One region of the Alteromonas sp. Mac1 genome, then DNA from elsewhere that is predicted to be linked to it. Evidence: predicted binding sites of a transcription regulator. Region 1 holds the regulator's gene; each other region holds the start of a gene.
The links. Region 1 encodes FNR, which switches genes on or off when oxygen is low (the NO sensors DNR and NnrR bind a similar motif). Its sites were predicted from a motif close to TTGATCTAGATCAA; they were not measured.

Region 1 (6,135 bases):
AAAGGGCTCACCTTACCGAGAGCCCCACTTCGTGTTACCGCGATGGCATCAAGCTAATAGCTGATACTTAATTTGCTCAGCAATGCGGGTGATAGTTTGTTCACCCTTTTCACATAGCTCTTGTGCACGGTGAAATTCCATAATACCCACGTCGGTTAGTTGGGGTTCGATAAGAATATCTGGCGGATCGCCCGCCAAACGTGAACGTGTCACCCTCGCTTGTAGTATCTCAAGCGAACTACTCATCACACTTAAAATTCCTGGAGGGTTGCCTCTAGGGACTTTATTTGGCGGCGGCGAAATCGTTTCTTCTATGGCTTCAATAGCGTCGCTAGCAATACCTTCGTTTTGCTCGCTATGTTTACTATCGGTTTCACTCTCTTCTTTTTCTTTACTATCAGGTGAGAACCACTGCTTAAGCACGTTTTGGCTTTTAGTGAAGAAGTCTTCAGTTTTTCTTTGATTCTCTTCGTGATCTAGTCGTAATTTCTCAAGCCTAAGGGGCCTGAAATCAGCATTGAGGTTCACGGCAATAACAAAATCGGCACCAAGCTGGCGACAAAGGTTAACAGGCACCGGATTAACTACCGCACCATCTACTAACCAACGATCGCCATGGGCTACAGGGGCAAATAGTGCAGGAATAGCACACGAAGCTTGAATGGTATTGCCAATCTCGCCGGAACTAAACACTACCTCACGACCTGTGTACAAATCGGTAGCCACTGAAGCAAACGGCTTTTCCATTGCTTCGTAGGTTGGAACACAAAATTCGCTGGCAAGTTTATCAAACACTTTTTGCCCGCTGGCAATGCCGCCTCTACGTAAACCAACGCCCATCAGAGCAAGCACCTGCCAATCTGACAAAGAACAAGACCACTCTTTAAGGCCTTCTAATTTGCCACTGGCATAGGCAGCACCAACATAGGCACCAATAGAGCAACCTGCCACCACGTCAATTTTAATACCCAGCTTTTCTAATGCTTGAATAATACCAATGTGGGTCCAACCTCTTGCGGCACCCGCACCTAATGCTAGACCAATTTTCATTTAGTTTGATTCCATCAAATTGATAACTTGAACCGTGTCGTCAGTAGGATCACTGGGTGACTCGAAGCTGGGCGGATCGAAACCAATATCACCATCTTCCACTGGACCGTTCAGTGTAGAGATGCCTTTAAAGTCGTGCAATCTCTTGTCGACCAAATGTGACGGCGCTACATTTTGAAGCGCACTGAACATTGACTCAATACGCCCAGGGAAACGGCGATCCCAATCTTGTAGCATGGCCTTTACGTTCTGACGCTGCAAATTCTCTTGAGACCCGCACAAGTTGCAAGGAATAATAGGAAATTCTACGGCATCAGAATAACGCTGAATGTCTTTTTCAGTGCAATAAGCAAGGGGCCTGATCACAATGTGCTCACCATTATCGCTAACCAGCTTTGGTGGCATTGATTTAAGCTTACCGCCATGGAACATGTTTAAAAAGAACGTTTCTAGCATGTCGTCACGGTGATGGCCAAGGGCAATTTTAGTTGCACCTAACTTTTTGGCCGTGCTGTATAAAATACCGCGACGTAATCGAGAACAAAGTGAGCACGTGGTTTTACCTTCAGGCACTTTATCCATAACAATAGAGTAGGTGTCTTCTTCTACAATTTTGTACTCTACGCCTACACTTTCAAGGTATTCAGGAAGGACGTGCTCTGGAAATCCTGGCTGCTTTTGATCAAGGTTAACCGCAATAATGTCAAAATTAATTGGCGCAATGCGCTTTAAAAACATGAGAATATCAAGCATAGCGTAACTGTCTTTGCCGCCAGACAAGCACACCATTACTTTATCGTTGTTTTCAATCATGCCGAAATCAGCAATCGCTTTGCCTACATTTCGACGAAGTCGTTTTTGTAGCTTGTTAAAGCTGTATTTTTGTTTGTTTTGAGACGCGGTTAACGGAGCGTCCGCACGGTTTGTGCCTGCACTGGTCATATCAATAGCTTGGTTACTGCGAAAAAAGCTATTATACAGTAATGAAATAAAATTGAATGTGCGAGGTTAAGATTTTTTGTATCTTGTTGGCACTCGCTGCTAACAAATGCGGCTATAACCCGATAGTGGTTAAGGCTATAAAGCTGCGCTAGCAAACCGCGCCAACAGGCTGTGTTCGAACGTGTTAGAACTAGCGTGAAAGGGGCGAAATAAAACCGTCTGGTTTTATTGCCAGTACATCACACACCAGTTCATCTATAACATGTTCAGCAGTGTTACCTATAAGGGCTGCAGAAATACCTACTCGGCCAACCGTACCTATTATCACGAGTTCTGCATCTATATCTTTGGCTATTCTTGGAATGACTTTTTCAGGCAGACCTTCTTTCACGTAACAGCGCTCGCTATCAATAGCATACTTTTCGCTGTGTTTGTTCATCTCAAGTTCGTGATGGTGCTTTACGGCGTTGTTGTACGAATCAGGGTCGAACTCAGGAACTTCAATAGCGATATTAAGCGGTGTAGCAGGGTAGCTATTTACCAGATTTACGTTGCCACTGAGTAACGCGGCATAATCGTTAGCAATAACGGTGATTTTGTCGTTAAGTAGCGCATGTTCGTCATCTTCACTACCTACATTTACCGCGGCAATAATTTCACCATTGTCAGGCCATTCATGATCTTTAACTAATAATACGGGGGAGGGGCATTTTCTAAGTAGGTGCCAGTCTGTTGGAGTGAAAATAACAGAAGCTAAATCGTCATGGCGTTTGGTTGCTTTAACAACCAAGTCTATATTGTTATCTATTACGTAATGCACCACAGCTTCAAAGGCGCGGTTGTTCCATTCAACAACAATATCGGTTTTTTCAAACCCTAAATCACTAAGGGTTTTACGTAACCAACCCGCATGTTCTTTGGTAACCGCATCGCGCATTGCTTCGCGATCATCAGGGCTGAGCATGGTAGTCATATCATAAGATAAATCGTAAACCACCAGCATAGCGGTGACAGAAGCCCCTGTCTTTTTGGCAAGTTCGTATGCACGGCTAAGCGCAGGTTGAGTATCACTATCGGCTTCAATGACCGCTAAAATACGTTCATACTTAATCATAACCCCTCCAAACATTTTTAGAATTTTGGTTGCTACAATTTAAGTGTAATACCTATTTGCTATTACGTAACTTGTTTTAGATCAAAAGCTTTAAAGATTAGCTATTACAGGCAATATTAGGTGCAACCACAGACGTTAAACGTTGCGACATCTCATCAAAATCTAAAATAGTAATGAGTTTACCGTCCACCTGAATAATATTTTCTTTTTGAAAACGGCTTAGTAGGCGGCTAATGGTTTCAATAGTTAAACCAAGGTAGTTTCCAATTTCATTTCGCGTCATCGTAAGGTGAAATTCTTTGTTTGAAAATCCACGCTCTTCGAAACGTTGAGAAAGCTGTGAGAGGAAATACAATAAACGTTCTTCTGCTGAGCGCTTGTTAAGCAACATCATGAGATCATGATCTTGTTTAATTTCTGCACTCATAAAACTCATTATTTGATGTCTTAACTTGGGGAATTGAACTGACATCTCATCTAACGTTTCGTAGGGCAATTCGCACACCATCGCAGTTTCTAATGCCTGAGCATAACTTTGATGCTTGTTTTCCCGTAAGGCGTCAAAGCCGATAATATCGCCAGGAAAGTGAAAACCTGTAATCTGCTCTTCACCATCTGAATTGGTGACGAAAGACTTAAAAGAGCCTGTGCGGACTGCGTAAAGAGAGTTAAATGTATCTCCTGACTTTACCAGTAAGTCGCTCTTGTGGAGAGGTTTCTTTCGCTCAATAATATCATCTAAAGATTCAATTTCAGTCTTGTTTAGCGCAACGGGCAAACACAAATGGCTGAAACTGCAATTTTGACAATGAATTGAGAATTGGCTTCCTTTGCTCATAGGTTAAAACTATAAATAGTGTCGACTTACTATAATCTTACTCTTTTGTTTATGAAATTGCTGCATAAATTAAAAAGAGCGCGTAAATAGCCAATATTCCTGAAAAGCATTGCCTTACCACGGGGTGCCTAAAACCGGCTATAAGGTACTGACTACCTGCGCTTGCTGCTAGCAAGGTGGGCAGGGTACCTAATCCAAAAAATAGCATAATAGCTGCGCCATCAACGGCCGAACCTGAAGCTAACGACCATGTCAGTGTTGAATAAACTAATCCGCAGGGAAGCCAGCCCCATATAAAACCGTAAGGCAGCGCATAGGCTGGACTTTTGAACGGAAGAAAGCGTTTAGATAGGGGCTGAATGGCTTTAAATAATCCGCGTCCCATTGCTTCAATGTAATTTAAGCCCTGCCACCACTTACCCAAGTAACAGGCTAAAAGCAGCAGCATAATGCCACTAATCAAAGACAAAACAGGTTTAGCAATAGGTACAAATTCGGTGGCCATTTGGCCAACAGCGCCTGTAATAGCGCCGGCTAGGGTGTAGCTGATTATACGACCAAAATTATAAGCAAGAGTGTAAGGCAAAGCGGCTTCATTACTTGGTGTTACTGTACGAAGTGCAGCAACAATGCCGCCGCACATGCCTACGCAATGCACACCGCCCGCAATACCAATGAAAAAGGCAGAGAATATATTAATCTCTGTCATCAGTTTCTTTGCGTTGTTGCAACTGCTTACGTTGCTCGGCTAGTTTCTTTTCATCACCTGACAAATCATCATCAAACAAAATGCTATAGCCCTGTCGGTCGAGATCTTCAAACTGGTTAGTTTTCACTGCCCAGAAAAAGATAACCAGCGCCAACGCAACAATGATGATAGCGATGGGAATTAATACGTAAATGATGCTCATATTATTTACTTAATAACCTAGTTGAATTGGTGACCACAATAATACTACTGAGCGACATGCCAACCACGGCCATCCAGGGAGAGAGTAACCCCGATACCGCAAAGGGGAGAATAATAATATTGTAACCTACCGACCATGCGATGTTTTGCTGAATTTTACGCTTTGCTTGTTGGGCCACTGAAAATAAGGTGGGTACCGACAGCAGGCTGTCTCCTAGCAAAATAACATCGGCAGCTGTTTTCGCTACATCGGTGGCATTTCCTACGGCAACTGCCACATCAGCGCTAGCAAGAACAGGGGCATCATTTATACCGTCGCCCATCATCATGACTTTGCGACCTTGCTTTTGCAAAGTATGCACTTGAGAATACTTTTGCTCTGGCGACAAGCCACCTTTTGCTATGTTAATCGGTAAGCCTGCAGTAAGTGTATCAACGTTTGTCTGAGTATCGCCACTTAGTACCACGAGTTGATGTTCATCCAATGCGGTGAGCGTGGCTAAGGCATCTTGACGCAAACTATCATTTACGCAGAACGCGGCCATTAATACACCATCAGCACACAAAAACACGTTTGCCGGTATATCTACTTTTGAGGTAGTTGATAAGTTACAAAATACGGCTGAGCCCATAGTAAAAACTACATTGTTTATCTCACCACTAATGCCGCCACCAGGTGTAACGATAAATCCGTTAATATTATTAGTTGGGGTTTTATTGTGTGACTCAACAGCTTCGTTATCAAAGGCACGAGCAATAGGGTGTTCAGAACGAGACTCTAACAAAGCGGTAAGCGCCATTACCTGCACCGGATCTACGCCTTTAGCAAACCAGCGCTGTTGTAGTGAGAACTTACCTTCTGTCAGTGTGCCGGTTTTATCAAGAGCGATGGTATCAATATCGGTAAGCTGCTCTAACGCGTCAGCACGCTTTAATAAAATGCCCTGACGATTCAGCTTAGCCATAGCGCAAGTTAACGCTGAAGGTGTGGCTAAGCCTAGCGCACAGGGGCAGGTTGCCACTAGTACAGAGATGGTGATCCAAAAAGCGTCTACACTACCAGCAAAAGTCCAATAACCATAGGTAAGTGCAGATATAAGCAGCACCGAGAACACAAAATAACGAGAAAAGTTATCGGCAATTTGAGCCGCTTTTGGCTTGCTTGCCATCGCGCTAGCTTGCAAGCGTACTATTTGATTGACCAAAGCATGCTTTAAGCTTTGAGTCACTTTAACCGTTAATGTGCCATCTTGATTTACCGTACCGCCATATACTAAATGG
Region 2 (6,135 bases), 670 kb from region 1:
GCATGGAAGTTAGCTACTTGGCAGCATAAATTAAAACCCGTGTTTATGTCGGTGCTTGCATTACCCTTGGTACTTCCGCCCACAGTGCTTGGGTTTTACCTGTTGGTGGCCTTTTCGCCGCAAAGCCCAGTAGGGGAAGGGTGGCAATGGCTCACCGGCCATCAACTTGCGTTTAGTTTTGAAGGCTTAGTGATAGGCTCCTTTATTTACTCGTTACCCTTTGCACTACAGCCGCTGTATAGCGGCTTTACTCAACTCGATAAACGGTATGTTGAAGTGGCGCATTCATTAGGTTTTGGCAAAATTGAGACGTTTTTTCGCATCATACTTCCCTTGTGCAAAGCGCCGTTTATAGTGGCTTTCGGCCTTAGCTTTGCCCATACCATAGGTGAATTTGGTGTAGTGCTAATGATTGGAGGCAATATTCCAGGTGAAACCCAAGTGCTTTCAATAGCGTTGTATGAGCATGTTGAAGCCTTAGAGTATGGTCAAGCACATGCACTTTCGTTTGGGCTACTGTTGTTTTCATTTTTGCTGCTTACGCTGCTGTATCGCTTTAATGGAAAAGGAGGGCAAGCTTGGAGTTCAATATCTCGTTAGTAAACCGCATTAGTGCGAAAGCCGTGTTGCCAGACTCCATGCTGGTTGTGGGTATTACCGGGCCATCAGGTGCCGGCAAAAGCAGTTTGCTTCGTGCGCTAGCTGGGTTCGAGCCAGAAGCGACGGTAAGTGTTAATTGGTTTGGTGAAGGCGCTAAATCAATAGCTACCGCTAAAGCGGGTTCAGCTACAAAGACGGTAAACGCGATAAGCGCATGTAACGCAAAAAACGCGCTTGCCCCCGTGCGAGTGGGCTTAGTATTCCAACAACCAATGCTATTTCCTCATGTAAACGTAAAAGGCAATTTAGCACTGGCACAGCGTCATGCAGGGAGCAAAGCGTTAGCGGTAGAGCATGCCCTCGCTGGGTGTGAGTGCGAACACCTGTTGCATAAATCAATAGATAGCCTTTCAGGTGGCGAAGCGCAGCGGGTGGCGTTAGCGCGAGCACTGGTTAATGGGCCAGATGTGCTAATGCTTGATGAGTCGTTAAGCGCATTAGATGCAACGTTACGCAGTAAAATCTTACGATTTTTAGTAAAAACCTGTGGGCGCTTAAATATAAAATTAATCATGGTGTCTCACGATGTTCAAGACTTAGCCCTATTTTGTGATGGGCTAATATCGGTTGAAGATGGGGCGGTAGACGCGGCGGGCTCAGTAGCTTACGTTATGGCGAAAATCGCCAGCCAAGGAAGCGTAGAAAACCCCTGTGCCATATTAGAAGGTGAGATAATTCCACACTCGGATGATTTTCCTCATCCGTTTACTCGTTTAAACGTAAGCGGCAATATATTGTACGCTAAAGCGACCGTACAAAGTGATAACGAACGGAATACCAATAACAACACTGAACAAGGGCTAGACTCGAACCCGCGTCAAGCGCGAGGAAAAATAGCCGTTTTTGCCAGTGAAGTGAGTATTGATACCAATACACAAGTGAATGTGCCCTCTAGTAGTATTTTGAATGCGCTACCGTGCGAGGTGGTGAAAATTTATTATCCTGAAACACTGCAATATAACAACCCACAATCTAACAGCCAGCAACTTCAAACCGCAATCGTGATGCTATCCCACGGTGCTCAAACGCTATATGCCAGAGTAAGTACTTTGTCGATTGAAAGGTTGAAACTTGAACCTGGTTTATCCGTGATGGCCAGGTTCAAGCTTCAGTAGATGTGCAGCGTGTTTTAAAGCCCAGCGTTTGGTATTTCTACAAGCTAAATGCTGCAGGCTAAATTCCTGTTCTCTTTATTCTCACTGCCTACATTCCCGCGACCAACATTCTCGCGATTCAAATCCTTGCGATCTAAATTCCCACTTCCTAAATTGCAGCAGAATAGCGCGAGATATGGTGATCTTTATTTAGGTAAGCATCAAACCTTGCACATATTGCTCTTATGTAAATGCGAGACGTATCTGGAACACTAATATATCGGTCGCTAAGCTCAATAATACCGTCGGCCATTAAGGATTTAAGGCTTGTTAATTCAATACAGAAATAGCCATTGAAGTTAATATTGTATTTATCTTCAATGTCTTTTTTGTCTAAATACAAATTACACATTAAAGACATGATCACATCTCGGCGAATGCGATCGTCTAAGCTTAACGCAATGCCATTGGCGGTTAGTGGTAAGTCGTTATCCAACCGGTTGTAATAGTCTTTGAGTTGCTTAGGGTTCTGACCATATGCATTACCTATTGTACTAATAGCCGATACACCTAAACCAAGTAAGTCACTGTTTTTATGGGTAGTGTAACCTTGAAAGTTTCGGTGCAATACGTGGTTGTGCTTAGCCATGGCTAGAGTATCACTGGGTTTAGCGAAGTGATCTAAACCAATCATCTCAAAACCTGTTTTAGTAAAGCTTTCTACTGCCATTTGGTGCAGTGCCGCTTTTTCATCAGGGGTGGGTAGGGTATCTAGCGGTATTTTACGCTGGGCTGCGAATCTATCGGGTAAATGTGCATAACTAAAAAGAGAAATTCGGTCGGGTGACATGGCTTTTACCGCCACTACCGTGGTGCGAAACTTTTCCATAGTTTGTTTTGGTAAACCATAAATCAAGTCTAAATTAACCGAGGTATAGCCTATGTTTTTTGCATCGAATACTAATTTGGCAATATGAGCCGTACTTTGAACACGATTGATAGACTGCTGAACATCCACATTAATATCTTGCACACCGAAGCTAACGCGGGTGTAACCTAATTCATTTAAATCTTCTAAGTATTCAAAAGTCACATTTCTGGGATCTAACTCAATCGAAAACTCTGCATCGCTGGAAATAAGAAAGTGTTTCTTAATCAAATACATTAAATAGGTATGTTGTGTTGCTGAAAGGAAGCTAGGAGAACCTCCACCTAAATGAAGCGCTACTACTTTCTTATCTTTATATAGCGACTTTTTCGCTACCATCTCTTTTTCAATATAGCTAAGGTAATGGTCGGCTTTTTCGTTGTGGCGAGTCACTATTTTATTGCAGCCACAGTAATAGCAAAGCTCTTCGCAGAAAGGGATGTGGATATACAAGCTTATTGTATCGGCACCGCAGTTTTCAGATGCGCTCTCTAATAAGCCATCATTCACCGCCTCAAATTTAAGTGCAGTAGGGTAAGAAGTGTAACGTGGCGCCTGTTGTGCATACTTTGTTATTGTACTTGTGGCCTGTTCAATTGGCGAATTCATAGTTATCTTCTGCTTAGTTTGCTAGTAAAGTAGCGAAAGACTCACATACACGGTGTCTTTCTTTCGTGTTAAATCCATTTCATCATTGATAGTAATGCAAACTAGTAAGGTGTTTATTGATCTCGTTCAAGGTTTTGCTCTTAAACATACTCATTATAGTCAGTTTTCCAATTTTGCTATTGCAAGGCTTGCGGGTAAGGAAAAAAACGCTCAAATTACCGGAACCTACGGGTAGTAGAGTGGGCCGTTGCCAGTGCGTTAACAAGGTCGACAGCAAAGCAGATCTTAAAGGCCATGCACAATCCAAACCTTCCTTAGCGTTACTAATTGTAGGAGATTCCGCCGCCGCTGGTGTGGGAGTATCTAACCAAAAACAAGCACTGTCTGGCTGGCTAGTGGAAAGCTTATCAACAAACTACTGCATTAATTGGGAGTTAAAGGCCAAGGCAGGAGTTAACAGTACTGATTTGTTATCTATGTTGCAGCGGGCTAAACCAAACTCTGAACCTACTGTTGATTCTAAATCAACACCGCCCTCAATACTTACTTCTACTCATGACTTCGACACGCCTCTTGAATGTGGAGCGTTTGACGTGGCGGTGATTTCAATAGGGGTAAATGATATTACGGGTTTTACTTCTTTGCGGAAGTGGCGTTGCAACCTAAAGCAAATAATTGAAATACTAAAAGCACGATTCCAGTGCCGGTTTATTGTATTTACTGCGCTGCCTCCTATGCACGAATTTCCCGCACTACCTCAACCATTACGGTGGGTATTAGGGCAAAAAGCGAAGTACCTTAATGCCGCCTTGCTAAAGCTGGTGAACAATTATCATGGGGTTAACGTACTTACCCTAACGCTAAATCCAATAGATAACAGCCAATCAAACAACACACACAATTACATGGCCGAAGACGGTTTTCATCCACAAGTTGCAGGCTATCAATTGTGGTCTAACGCTGTTGTGAAGTTAGTTAACGAAGAACTTGATGAATTGGTCGGTAAAAATAGCCATGTTGGTTGAAGCTGGAAGGTTCACCCCTACAATGCATTATTCATTTAGTAGGTGTTGAAAAACCAACAATATTTAACGGCTTCGCGCTGGAGGTGCAATGAAAAAAGTAACAATAGATATGGTGTCAGATGTGGTTTGCCCTTGGTGCATTATAGGTTACGAACGTCTACAAAAAGCCATCGCTCAACTAGACGATATAGAAGTAACTATTCAATTCCATCCATTTGAACTTAATCCGAATATGCCGCAAAAAGGCCAAGACGTTCGTGAACACATAATTGAAAAATACGGGCTTACTCCGGCACAGAGTGATCAAAACCGACAACAACTTATTGATGCAGGTGCATCAGTCGGCTTTGAGTTTGACTACTTCGACGGCATGCGCATGGCCAATACTTTCAATGCACACCAAGTACTGCACTTCGCAGGGGAAAAAGGTAAGCAAGAAGCACTAAAATTACGCTTGTTTGCCGCTTATTTCAGTGAAAGAAAGAACGTGAACGATGTTGACGTGTTGGCAAACGAAGCGGTGTCTGTAGGGTTAAACGAGCAAGAGGTACGTGAAATTCTGGCCAATCAAACCTACGCAGATGTAGTTCGAGAGCATGAGAACTTATGGTTGCAGCGCGGTATTCAAAGTGTGCCTACTTTTGTGATTGGCAATAGCGGTGTTGCAGGCGCACAGGACCCAGATACTTTAGCGCAGTTTATTATGCAAGCATCAACCGAGCAATGAGTAACCAGCTAATACACCTTTTAGCCCAGTGGTATCCGCGAAAGGATTCCCACCAGTGGGTGCTGGGGCTTATTTATAAAACGGAAGGCTCTTGTTACAGAAAAGCCGGGGCGGTGATGTTGTTCAGCGACGCAGGGCACCAGCTTGGTGTGTTAAGTGGGGGTTGTCTTGAATCAGATATTAACAAGCAAGCCCAGCGGGTAATGCAAGATGGTAAGTATCGCACTGCGGTTTATGATGACAATGACGAAGAAGACATTGCCTTTAAGTTAGGTGTAGGCTGTGGCGGGGTTGTGCATTTAGCGCTGCTGCCCGTAAATAGCGATAATCATTATTTGCAGTTACATACGGTTTATTCTCATTTGGTAAGCGGGAATGCTTGTTTATGGAAGCAAGAAATTAATGGCGAGCTTTCGTCTTCTGTTAGCATTTGCGGCGCCCAACCTACGGGTTCAAGTGAACTGGCTGACACTACTCCTCTGGTAAAGGCTGCAGCTAAAAAAGTGGCTGCGTCACTGGATACCCAAAACGGAAAGCGCTTTTTAACAGTGCATTGTCAACCGCCTCCACACATACTTATTATTGGCGGTGGATACGATGCAACCTTTGTGGTGAAGATGGCGGTACAGCAAGGATGGTCGGTGAGTGTGTGGGATCCTAGGCCAGCACAGGCAAGGGTAGAGCACTTTACCGATGCAAACTTTATAGTCGAGTCTACGGAAGCCGACGCACTCAATTTACATATCGCAGAGCATAATGTTGATGCAGCGGTGCTGATGTCCCATCACCGTCAAATAGACAGCAAAGCCTTAGCAACGTTAAGTCGGCACCCGCTGAAGTACGTGGCCATGTTGGGGCCCATTCATCGTAAAGAAGAAATGTTTGCGCTAGCTGGGGTGACAGAAAGTGATTTTCAGGGCTTCTTTGCTAGCCCAGCTGGGTTTGATATTGGCGGCGATTTACCTGAAAGTATCGCGTTGTCGATTATCGCTCAGTGCCATGCGGTGCTAGCTCAAAAGCTACCATCATTACAGCAGTAGTGTGCAACTCGCGGTCAATATACACAGCTCTACAAGTCGACAGTTCAATAAA
Region 3 (6,135 bases), 1.4 Mb from region 1:
GCTAAAAGCAAATGATGAGATCATTAAATTTGCTGTGCAAATTCCTCTGGTTCCATCACTTCACCTTCCTCTCCTGGTACCGGACAAACCATCACCGTAAGGTTATCTTGCGTCATGCCGCCCACCCATTTGGTAAGAAAGTCTTTGGTAGAAATTTCCATCGCTTCACAGTCTGACCAGTCTTCAGTTGCCCATAGCAAAGCAAGAGATGATTCCGGCCATACTGGAATACCATCTTCATCGTCTGTCGTTAACATCACGCAACCATGTTCATCTTTAAGAATAAAAAGTTTGCCCGACGTTTTAATTAATTCAACGCTGGCTTCTAAGCGTTCGAATGCGTTCATCTGTAATAATGGGTGTTGAGTTGTCATAATTTTCTCTTTGCTATTAGACTGGGTGTATGGCCGATACGCTGGTAATTAAGGCTTCTAGCCCTACACGCCTGACTTGTTTCATGGTGTGAAGATAAACTTTCATGGTTATACCTTCTAAAGGCTGTATTAGTGAAATTGCGATAGTTGGATCAAGTTGATTTACCGTTCCTTCAGGAAGTACAGCAACGCCACCCTCATATTGTAGGTTATTTAGCGCTAAGTTGAGCGAGTTCGTACGTAATTTAGCATCACGAAGTTGAGGGTATAACGTAAGCAATAAATCTCTGGCTTTGCTGCCCCAATCAATGGCTACAAACTCTGCCGCGTCGACTACATCACTGCCTTCGCCAATTCGGTATAACCCTAATTGGTTTTCTAGTAACACTTCACTTTTAACTTCTTCTGACTTTAGCGGCTCGGTTGAAAAAGCCAAATCAGTTACCCGCTCGTGCAATTGACGAGACAGGCCATCGAGAGAAAGTACTTCTGCTTTAACAGACCAATCAGGAAATGTGTTATGAAGGTGGCTTAAGGTGGTAGGCAACATTAATTCACTGGCTAACTGCGTTGCCCCGCATACCACATATTCAGAAGACTGAATTTGCAGTTCTTGCTTGGCTTCATTTAGCGTACTGCAAAGCTGCCGTGCGTACGGCAACAGCTTTTCACCCGATTGGGTTAGCTGAATACTATTTCGCTGACGTATGAAAAGCGTGGTATGAAAGTATTCTTCTAGCAACTTGATCCGCGCACTTACCGCAGATTGCGTTAAATAAAGATTTTCAGCTGCTTTGCCAAAATGTCGGGTTTTTGCAACTTCAATAAATGTGGTGAGAAAGCGTATATCCATGCTTCTTACAAAACCGATAAATAAGTGATTGTAAATTGTCACAGATAATACGGCATGTAAACACAAAAGCACAGCAACGCACTGCTATAAAAGCAGTGCGTTGTATTTATTTTCAACTAAGAAGCGTATTAACTGCCTTCGTGCATCAAACGGCGCTGTTTCTCTCGACGTTGTAAGTCACGATTCTGTTTATTCTTTACGCTTTGGTGGCGCTTAGTGCCCACCTTCTTGGTGTGAAAGTTTTCCTCTTCTACCGAGTCCAATTCTTCACTTTGGTAACGATAGTCTTTACTCATGTCTATCTCTAGGTTATTGCCACTTCGTCATTATTATCTTGGCGCCAAAAATAGAAAACGAATTTTTCTCATCGTTGCGACAATAATTTTTTGTAGTGAGTTTTGGTCATGTATTTCGCTTCGTCGTCTCAATTCACCTACACCTGACCGCCTTTTCATCGCCACATCAAAAAAATTAATAAATAGACTAAATTTCAATGATTTGGGCATCTTAAAAAGGAGCAGAATCTGAAAATTCACGTTTTTCACGCCCCATAAACTCGTACATTTTTTGGCGTTATATTTTCCAACAAAATTTTTTATTGAGAAGGAAAAAATGTTTTGTTTTATGTTCTGATTCTTTTGTCTTAAAAGTTCGCTTGAAGACAACTCAATGCTGGGTACAACCATGAAAAATTTATCAATTCGCGTTTCTCAAAAACCTTTTATAGATAGACAAAAATTTCCTTATGGCTTTCGAAAATCTGGCGACTTCAGTATTGGTGAGGCAGATATACTAACCGGTTATGGAAAGACCTTACTGGCACTAGAATGCGGGGAGCTATCTCCAGAGACAGATGATGAGCGTCACTTTCTAGACTTTATCAGTGGTAAAGTAGAAGCTGAAAACGCTTTAGAGCGCACTTGGGCCAAGTACGTACGCTTATCTCGAGGCAAGAAACACTTCTACACATTACATAGCAGCGCTGCGAGTAACCAATCGGATTACGATGAAGATTACAGCGATGAAGCATTTGATGTAGCCTAATTTTAGATTCGACCTCTTATCAACCAGCTTGGTGCAAATCGGGCTGGTTGCCTCTATTTGTGATATTTCCCTCGCTATTCAACCTGTTTGTTGATCCATATCTAGATTGCGCCCGAACAAATCTTTGCATATTTGTAATGTTCAAACAGATGGTTCTATATTAATAACTTAGCATTGTGAAATTGCTATTTTACGCAAACCACGCTGTTGGAAAATAGTAGAACAATATCTAATGAATTACCCAAGCCTGAAGGCAAAGGAGGCGCAGCGATGATGGTGTCATATAAACAGATTAAACATTTTTCAATTCATGCTACCGATAAGGACATAGGCGGCGTACGAGATATACTCTTCGACGATAAAGATTTCGTTGTTAGATATGTAGTTGCCGATACAAATACGTGGCTTCCCCTTAGCAGGAAAGTGGTTATTTCACCTATTTCGGTCACACGTGTTGATCGGGAAGAAGAAACCGTTGATGTATCCATGACGGCAGACACGCTTAAGAACAGCCCATCAATTGACGAGCACAAACCCGTTTCAAGAGAATTCGAAGAAACGCTATTTCGTTACTTTGGCTACGGCTATTACTGGATTGGCCCTGGCGCGTGGGGCGATTTCGCTCACCCAAACCAACTAGCCGATCCTGAGTTAGCAGCCATGGGGAAAGAGGAGTTAGATAATAAACCTGACAATCATCTAAGAGCTTGCGGCGAAATCAGTGGTTACGAAGTGGCCACCCAAGACGACAATGTTGGGCACATCAGCGATTTCATATTTGATACTGAAGGTTGGCAAATTCAGTTGTTAGTGGTAGATACAAACAACTGGCTACCGGGTGGTAAAAAGCTTGCAGTCCTGCCCTCAGACATCAAGAATATCGATTGGTCTTCACATAATGTCTCGGTCGTCCTAACCCACGAGGGGTTGATGGCTAGACCGGAAGTTGACCTTGATAAATTGGGTGACACTGCATACGTAGAGGCCTTGATAGCGAATGCGAAGCTTGTCTAACTAAGTCGAGTGCCATTTGAGCAAGAGCGATTAATTGTCTTTTAGCAAAGTTTTAACTAAGGTTAATCGTTCTGAGCGCAAAAGAACTTGTGGAGCAGGCCAATAGTTTGCTTCACTCTTTCGTCGGCTAGTCGATAGTAAATGGTTTGTCCGTCACGGCGTGTGGCCACCATTTTAGATTCTCTTAATAGGGCCAAATGCTGTGAAATCACAGGCTGAGAAACGTCTACTTGGTCTAACATTTGGGTAACAGATAACTCTTTATCCACTAAAGAGCAAAGAACCATTAAACGGGTTTTATTCGCCAACTGCTTTAGATAGAGCTCAGCTTCCATTGTATATTGAGCCATTTCGCTCGTATCTACAGATAGATTATCAACGGCTAGATTATCAGTCATAACAACTCACTTATAAATTTACGTAGACGAGCTACCAACCCGCCATCTTATACTAAAGTATACTACTATAGCGGCGAACGCCAAAACTCAATGTCATTTTTTATAAAATATATAATGAAAATAGGTGCTAGAAAATATAACCATTTCCTTATATAGTAAACTCATCATTATTTTTCAAGGTGTTCTAATGTTAATTGATATCACTACTAGACTCGCTAATATCCCTTTCCCGCTACGTTGTATTACGGCTAAAGAAGCGATGCAGGAAATATCTTCTAATCATGGTTTATTACTTGATGTTCGTGAGCCCGCAGAGGCAGCGTCTAGCCCGGTAGAAGCTGCATTAAATATTCCTCGTGGCGTGATAGAGATGAAAGTTATTGAAAAATGTAAAGATGCTAAGTTTCCAATCTATATTCATTGCGCCTCGGGTATTCGCGCTAAATTAGCAGCCGAACAGCTAATGAACATGGGGTATGACAACGTGAGCGTGGTAACCTGCTCAATAGGCGATATTAAGCAAGCCACCGACGCATAAGCGCTGACAGCCTCTGGTCGCTTGTGGTATAACCGCTCTATACAGTGACAGAATAATCGATTAGAGCTCGCGATGTTAAAATCTACGTTAGAACAATGGCGCATGTTTAAGGCTGTGGTAGATGCTGGAGGCTTCAATCAAGCTGCCGCATTAGTGCACAAGAGCCAATCTAGTGTGCATCACGCGGTTCAAAAGTTAGAAAATGCCATTGGCGTTGTGCTGTTCGAAAACAGTGGACGTAAGGTAAAACTGTCTCCTCAAGGGGAGTTGATGTATCGTCGAGCAGCGTTCGTTTTGAATGAAGCTCAAAAGTTAGAAGCGGTAGCGGCTAGCTTACAAGCAGGAACTGAAACCCTTCTTCGTATCGCCGTTGATATTATTTTTCCATCAGACTTACTCTATAACGTACTGAGCAAAGTGTCTGAAGAATTCCCGCTGCTGCGTATCGAGATTGAAGAAACTGTATTAAGCGGCGCAAACTCCCTACTTGATAGTGGCAATGTCGATATCGCGATTTCACCTTTCCCCTACCCCGGCGGTTTCAGTGAAGATTTATGCGAGATAGACTTTGCTGCGGTAGCACATGTCAACCACCCTCTGCACGCACTCGACCGCGCATTAACATTAGAAGATCTCAAGTCGCATCGCCAAATAGTAGTAAGAGATTCATCGGCTGAACGTAAAGTTGATGCAGGTTGGCTTGGCGCCGATCAGCGCTGGACGGTTAGCCATATTAGAACGTCGGTAGATATGATTTCTCAAGGACTTGGGTTTGCTTGGATCCCTATCGCTATCATCAAAAAAGAATTAGAAGAAGGGCTGTTGCTGCCGCTTCCAATTGATAGCAACAGTGGATTACGCCGAGCCATGCTTTATCTTACATTTGAAGATGGTGACGGCCTAGGGCCCGCAGCAAGAAGCTTTATCGGTGAACTTAGATATCAATCGATGCATCTTCCCTCTGCTGATGGCATGCTTGATCAATGTACAGAGTCTCTGCATCGTTAGCATAAGCTGTGGGAACACAGTTATAGCAAAAGTGTTATAGCCAAGCTGTACTTAACGTAAAACCTCAGAAGCAAGAACTCGGGTATTTTAACCAATATCTAGTTTGTCCAATTCCAAGTATAGCCAGCGCTTGGTTTACCCAATACCAAGCGCAATTTGTTGGCCGCCATACAAGAAACCAAATAGGGCAATGGATAGCCCAAAGAGTGCTACAGCGCCGTCATCCGTTGCCATACCTATAGCCATAATCAATACGGCAAACGCCGGTATTAACCCCATGAAGGGTACTAATTCTAATGGTACCATCAGCAATCCACACGCCGCGCAGCTAAGTGCAATCAATGAACGAAACACTGGTTGACGCATAAAAAACCACCGTGGCATTAAGAATCGGTCAAATCGCACTGCCACAGGTTTCATTTTATTAACCAAAAATTCAATTCGATCAGCGTCCATTTCAATTTTCATAATGGTAGCGGGAAGCCACGGATGACGGCGACCGAGTAAAATTTGCATTGCTATCAGTAAAATTGTCACACCGGTTATGGTAGGTACACCAGGAATGGCTCCTATGGGCGTTGCTGCAATAAACGCAGGTAAAGCCAACATGGGTCCAAACCCCCTCTTTTCCATGGCATTCCAGAACTCGGAAAACGCCATGGCGTCGGTAGTGTTTTTGGGCTGCATCTTGCCCAACAACTCATAAAGTGTCATTGACCTTGCGCCAGTTTCCTCAAACATTTTTATTCCCTATTTATGGCTTGAAGCTTATGCCTCATTTCCATTGAAACCTATGCGTCTTGTGTGATAGCGAAGCGCAATACGCTTTGGGTATTCCATCAAAAATTAAATTAATTCAGCAGTATTACCGGGCTCAACGATTATATTTTGCGCTAACCCGTAAAT
Region 4 (6,135 bases), 1.3 Mb from region 1:
ACACTCTTAATGAGTGCCCACACAGATTGTCTTGTCTAAATTGTTAAAGAACGTTGCGACTTCGTCGCAATTCACTAGAAGCCGTTGCCTCTTCGTGACTCACTCTGCTTGAGCGAGGTGCGTATTATACGCTTGAAGTTTTCAGTGTCAACACTTTTTGAATTTTTATTTTCTGAAGTGTTTTCTTTAAAACCCCGTCACACTTGGCCTTAAAGGTAAGTAGTGACTTGCTTTGTCAGTGTAAGTTATTTCACTTTCCTGTCGAAGCGGATGCGCATTCTAGAGATTTCTGAGCCTGCGTCAACCTCTGATTTAAAAAAAGTGTCACATTTCGTTTAACTGCTTAAAATACCAACCACACAGCCTATAAATCACACATAAATACGGATTTTTGCCAATTAACTATTACGTCCATTGCCTACTTTTACTCAAACAGTGGTGGAATAAGGTTGGTTCTTTCCCCCTGTTCTCTGTTTTAATGCAATCACTATTGGTGAATTTATGTATAAAGGTGCAATTTTGACAATTAGAACCTATCAATCAACTTCTCCCACACTCGGTGATCGCTGTTATATAGATGAGTCTGCCGTTATCGTTGGCGACGTTACCCTAGGCGACGATGCCAGTATCTGGCCATTGGTCGCTGCCCGTGGAGATGTAAATTATATTTCGATTGGTGCACGCAGCAATATTCAAGATGGCAGTGTGTTACATGTATCTCGTAAATCTGTGTCCAACCCAGACGGTTTTCCACTCATTATTGGTGACGATGTTACTGTGGGCCATAAATGTATGCTTCATGGCTGTGTGCTTGGAAATCGTATTTTGGTAGGGATGGGCGCTATTGTTATGGACGGTGTTATTGTGGAGGACGATGTCTTTATTGGAGCCGGTGCATTAATACCACCGAATAAGCGACTTGAAAGTGGTTACTTATATGTAGGGAACCCTGCCGTTAAGAAACGCCCATTAAAAGAAAGCGAGACAGCCTTCCTTAAACAATCAGCATTGAACTACGTAAAACTAAAAGATGAATATAGAGAAGAGCAGGCTTAACAGCCTGCTTATTCATATCAGTCTCGATTACTTTGCTTTTAACTGGCTACGTAATACATCAATTACCGCACTGGTCTGTGGTTTGTAACCTGTCCATATCGTAAATGATGCAGCAGCCTGTTCCACCAGCATACCCAAACCATCAAGTACCCGTGAAGCACCTAACGATAATGCTTGCTGCATAAAATAAGTAGGCTCTGCACGATAAACCATGTCATACGCTGTTTCACATTCTGCAAATAACGTAGGGCTCATATCAAAAGGCAGTGTTTCACTCAAACTGGCGGCTGTTGAATTGATAATAATATGTGGGGCTACTGTATCGCAGTCTTCTATACCAACAACCTTAACCTTTCCTCCGCCCGTTTCACTTGCCACTATTTCTGCTTTAGCCTTTGTCCTGTTAGTAAGATGTAACGACGCTATGCCTGAAGCAATAAGTGGCGCTATCACGCCTCTTGCTGCTCCACCTGCACCTATTAATAGCACACGTTTATTTTTTAGCTGTACGCCGTGGTTAAGTAAATCATTCACCAGTCCCACCCCGTCGGTATTAAAACCTGCAACAGTGCCATCGCTGCGCTTCATTAAGGTGTTAACTGCTTTTGCGTCTAACGCAGCCTGGTCGTCTACGTTAGCAAGGGCAAAGGCATCTTGTTTAAACGGCATAGTAACGTTACAACCTATAGCGTCTGGTTGCGCTAGGAATGCCTTCGCTTCAGGCGTAAAACCATCTTCTGGCGCAAGGATCTTTTCGTAACTAATTTGCTCACCACATTGCTTAGCGAACATTTCATGAATAGTTGGTGATAGACTCTGAACAATAGGGTTACCGAAAACGGCAAACTTTTTCATTGGATTATTAATAAGGCTGTCTGTCATGGGAATGTCTAACTTCTTTAAATCGATACGAAAGGAAAAACCTGCTGTGTCAGAGACTACACCATATTACCGTATAGGTGGAGAAGATAAGGTACGCCTTTTGGCAAACCGCTTTTATGATGTTATGCGTGATGATCCTATTGCGAAGGAGCTTTACGCCATTCATCCTCAGCCAACAGATAGAATTAGAGAAGTGTTTTTTCTTTATTTAAGTTTGTGGTTAGGCGGACCTGACACCTATCAGCAACAATATGGTCACCCAAGGTTACGTTCACGGCATCTTTCTCTTAGTGTTACACCTGAATTAAAAGACCAGTGGATGTATTGTATGCGCAAAGCCATGCACGAGAATGTTGATGACCTCCCCCTCGCACAGCAACTTCTTAATGCACTCGATCAACTTGCCGAGCATATGATTAATAGTAAATAAAAAAGCGCTCCGTAAAACACGGAACGCTTTAGATTACGATATAAGGTTTTACGCCTTGCTAAGCTGCTTATTTAAGGCAACTTACCTTATTAAACGAACCTTAGAATGTGTAACCTACTGACAAGGTGTAAACCCAAGGGTCGATATCAATATCGTTTACGCTACCTTCTGCACCACCTACGGTAAATGACGCCTCGGTATTAATATCGATGTAACGTACTGACGCATTTACATGCCACTCTTTATCTATTTGATAGTCCATCCCTACTTGTGCAGAAATGCCTACAGAGTTATCTAAAGATAAATCATCAAGCCCCGCTTCCTTATTTGCAGCAGTAAATGATTCATCAAAGATAAAGGTATAGTTTAAACCCGCACCAACATATGGCTGAAACGCTGAGTTTGCGTCGTTGAAGTAGTAGTTAACGGTAATAGTAGGGGGTAAGTGCGTGACCTCTCCCAATGTGTTACCTGTACCTAGTGGATCGCTTACCGAAAAATTCACGTCGTGAGTAAACGGTGTTGCGGCCAATAATTCAACATTGATATTGTCGGTAATGAAATAGGCAACGTTTAATCCCAACTGGGTATCGTTATCGATAGTCAGTGCTACACCTAAATCGCTACCACCTGCAATGATGTTTGAGGTTGACTCGTCGGGCGCTACTGTTGTTAATCCGCCACGAACTAACCAGTCACCCTTTTCATGGGCTGAAGCAAAAGGGGCGACAAGCGCTAAAGAAATACATATGGCTGAAAGTGTGTGTGTACGCATTGTGTGTCTCTCATGTGTTTAATGATAATGACGACACTGTAAACGTTTAAAAAGAAAATCCTTTGATCCAGCGCAAGGTGCAATATCTCTATATACCTTGGTAATGAGGGAATTTGATGTGGATCAAAGGAATTGCACCACAGGGTATTCCCATGGTGCAAAATATTACCAGTTTGTAGGCTGAAGCCAGTCGGTTAGCTTTGCTTCTGCGCTCCCCGGCGCCGGAGTATAGCAATACTCCCATCGGGCAAGTGGTGGCATAGACATTAAGATTGATTCGGTTCTGCCTCCAGTTTGTAATCCAAACAGGGTGCCTCTATCGAATACTAAGTTAAACTCTACATAGCGACCACGGCGATATAGCTGAAAGTCACGCTCTCTTTCGCCGTACGACGTACTCTTGCGCTTTTCTACAATAGGTACATAAGCATCAACGAAACCATTTCCTACCGCCTGCATAAAGTTGAATGACGTTTCAAACCCCCAATCGTTTAAATCGTCAAAGAACAAGCCACCTACACCGCGGGTTTCATTTCGATGCTTTAAGAAGAAATAGTCATCACACCATTTCTTATATTTCCCATACACGTCTTCACCAAAGGGGGCGCATAATTTCTTAGCGGTATTGTGCCAATGTACTACGTCGTCTTTAAAGGGGTAAAACGGGGTTAAATCGAACCCACCGCCAAACCACCAAATAGGTGCTTCACCTTCTTTTTCGGCGATAAAAAAGCGCACATTCGCATGAGATGTAGGAATATAAGGGTTATGTGGGTGAATAACCAACGAGACCCCCATGGCTTGAAAGTTTCTACCGGCCAGTTCTGGGCGGTTAGCCGTAGCTGACGCAGGCATTTGGCTACCAAACACGTGAGAAAAGTTCACCCCACCTTGCTCTATCATTGCACCGTTTTTGATAACACGAGAACGACCACCACCGCCTTCTTCGCGAACCCACGAATCTTCTTTGAACTGCCCTTTACCATCGGCTAGCTCAAGGGTTTGGCAAATGTTGTCCTGTAATGACAGTAAGTACGCTTTAACTTGTTCTATCACTTCAGCGGCGTCTTTACCGTCTAACTGTTGGTTTACGTGTTGGGGGTCAATCATGATCTTATTATCTCTCCGGTATCGCCGTCACGGATGGTACTGGGTTTAACGTGGCCACCTACTTCCCCATCAACATAGAAAACACTATCACCAAATATATCGGTTGCTTCCTGCTGGGTTATTGCGGGTTGTTGGCCAGTTAGGTTGGCACTTGTAGATACCAGCGGCTTTCCTAGCTTTTCACATAAAGCTTTAACCACTGGGTGGTTACTTACTCGAACCGCTATTTTTTCATGCTTGCCGGTTAACCATAGTGGGGCCGACGCCGACTTAGGTAGCAACCAAGTATTTGGCCCAGGCCAACTGGAGACAATTTCAGTACGTTTGTGCTGAAGTATGGCTTCATCATTTATATAGGGTAATAGCTGAGAATAGTTAGCAGCAATTAAGATTACCCCTTTTTCTATAGGGCGCTGCTTCAACGCTAAAAGCGACATTACAGCCGCTTCATTATCTGGGTCACAGCCTATGCCCATAACTGCTTCGGTAGGGTAAACCAATAGGTCACCATTTTTAAACGCGGTGACAATTGGATCGCTAGTGCCTATTTGCCCCTTGGTCGGGATACTCATTAATGCTTTTCTCTATAGGTGTTATTTATCGTCTTTTTTAAAGCCACACCCTGGCTGAGGGCAACAAATTTGGCCTTTCTTTTTTATCAGAACGGTCCAGCCACAATCGGGGCATGCTTCATTTACTGGCGTGAAATTTAGCACATAACGACAATGGGGATAATGATCACACGCAAAAAACTGCTTACCGTATTTATTGGTACGTGATGTAAGTTGCCCTTTTTTACACTTGGGGCAAATAACATGGGTGTCTTCTTGCTGTTTAATTGGTGAGATATAATGACATTCAGGAAAATTGGTACAGCCTATAAACATACCAAAGCGACCTTTTTTGATAGCCAAGGTAGAATCACATTCTGGACAGCTAACGCCATCAAGTACTTTTAATAAGGTGGTTTGTTTATCGTGTAATGGCTTGCTGAAATGACAGTCTGGGTAACCTGTGCAGCCAATAAAAGGGCCTGATTTGCTGTTTTTTATATGCAGTGGTTTACCGCAATCGGGGCAATCACCGAAAGCGTCTTCTAAGGCATGTTCGTGCGCAGAGAAAAGTGAATGATCAATTTTTGACATAAACTAGCACGACATGATGCACATTAGTGCAACACGCCGTCAGGTTCATCAAATAATAAATCTTCCATTTGTGCATAGGCTTTTTCTTTACCTGGTACATTAAACAGTACCATGAGCACTACCCACTTTAGGTCTTCTAAACAAAATTCAGAAGAGTCTATTTCCATTACTCTGTCTATTACCATTTCTCGGGTTGACGCATCTACCACACCTACTTGCTCTAAAAATAGCAAGAAGCCACGGCACTCCACGTCTAATCGCATTTGCTCTTCATGTGTGTAAATACGACTAAGGCTGGTACTAATCCCTTTACAAAAATAAGGCTTAATATCTGTTTCTTGCAAAGCCGCTAGCTTTTCAAGCCACGCTAATGCTTTGTAGATTTCATCATGATGGAAACCCGCGCGTACCAACTCCTCGGTAAGCTCGTCTTGATCGACTCGAATTTCAGTTTCACTGTGAATGAAGTTTTCAAACAGGTACATGAGGATATCGAACATATTATTTTCCCCTCAATTTAATGTAGCCACCAGGGACAGCGGCTACTAAACCACGCAACTCATATTCTAATAATGATGCCATAACCTCATTAACAGGAGAGGTACAGCGCTGCGCTATAACATCAATAGCGGTGATGTCGTAATCCACACTATCTAATAATTTATCGGTTGCCAAGTTATTCACTTCACTTTTTTTACTTAACGCTTCACTCTGGCATTCTCTCTCACCAGCAGACA

Region 2: a site for FNR is predicted at 3,408-3,421, ahead of hemN (oxygen-independent coproporphyrinogen III oxidase). Genes of this name have one in related genera too.
Region 3: a site for FNR is predicted at 2,362-2,375, ahead of AV939_RS11525 (PRC-barrel domain-containing protein). Genes of this name have one in related genera too.
Region 4: a site for FNR is predicted at 3,257-3,270, ahead of AV939_RS00135 (OmpW family outer membrane protein). Genes of this name have one in related genera too.

Annotation. Positions count from the first base shown of each region.
Region 1 covers NZ_CP013932.1:1,336,738-1,342,872, reverse strand. The annotation lists gene AV939_RS05535 (DUF2987 domain-containing protein) at 1-57, shown strand, start outside; gene AV939_RS05530 (patatin-like phospholipase family protein) at 49-1,050, opposite strand; gene ttcA (tRNA 2-thiocytidine(32) synthetase TtcA) at 1,051-1,992, opposite strand; gene uspE (universal stress protein UspE) at 2,183-3,106, opposite strand; gene fnr (fumarate/nitrate reduction transcriptional regulator Fnr) at 3,204-3,944, opposite strand; gene AV939_RS05510 (sulfite exporter TauE/SafE family protein) at 3,994-4,653, opposite strand; gene ccoS (cbb3-type cytochrome oxidase assembly protein CcoS) at 4,640-4,855, opposite strand; gene AV939_RS05500 (heavy metal translocating P-type ATPase) at 4,857-6,135, opposite strand, start outside.
Region 2 covers NZ_CP013932.1:669,566-675,700, reverse strand. The annotation lists gene modB (molybdate ABC transporter permease subunit) at 1-600, shown strand, start outside; gene AV939_RS02890 (ATP-binding cassette domain-containing protein) at 579-1,775, shown strand; gene hemN (oxygen-independent coproporphyrinogen III oxidase) at 1,924-3,291, opposite strand; gene AV939_RS02880 (SGNH/GDSL hydrolase family protein) at 3,531-4,316, shown strand; gene AV939_RS02875 (DsbA family oxidoreductase) at 4,405-5,043, shown strand; gene AV939_RS02870 (XdhC family protein) at 5,040-6,083, shown strand.
Region 3 covers NZ_CP013932.1:2,701,829-2,707,963, forward strand. The annotation lists gene AV939_RS11505 (DUF2750 domain-containing protein) at 24-374, opposite strand; gene AV939_RS11510 (LysR family transcriptional regulator) at 391-1,227, opposite strand; gene AV939_RS20285 (hypothetical protein) at 1,356-1,523, opposite strand; gene maoP (DUF413 domain-containing protein) at 1,912-2,271, shown strand; gene AV939_RS11525 (PRC-barrel domain-containing protein) at 2,542-3,285, shown strand; gene AV939_RS11530 (ArsR/SmtB family transcription factor) at 3,348-3,683, opposite strand; gene AV939_RS11535 (rhodanese-like domain-containing protein) at 3,871-4,221, shown strand; gene AV939_RS11540 (LysR family transcriptional regulator) at 4,294-5,229, shown strand; gene AV939_RS11545 (exopolysaccharide biosynthesis protein) at 5,365-5,970, opposite strand.
Region 4 covers NZ_CP013932.1:26,803-32,937, reverse strand. The annotation lists gene AV939_RS00150 (gamma carbonic anhydrase family protein) at 520-1,056, shown strand; gene aroE (shikimate dehydrogenase) at 1,084-1,911, opposite strand; gene AV939_RS00140 (group II truncated hemoglobin) at 1,937-2,368, shown strand; gene AV939_RS00135 (OmpW family outer membrane protein) at 2,469-3,143, opposite strand; gene hemF (oxygen-dependent coproporphyrinogen oxidase) at 3,309-4,253, opposite strand; gene AV939_RS00125 (Sua5/YciO/YrdC/YwlC family protein) at 4,250-4,825, opposite strand; gene AV939_RS00120 (DNA topoisomerase family protein) at 4,847-5,398, opposite strand; gene AV939_RS00115 (DUF494 family protein) at 5,422-5,898, opposite strand; gene dprA (DNA-processing protein DprA) at 5,900-6,135, opposite strand, start outside.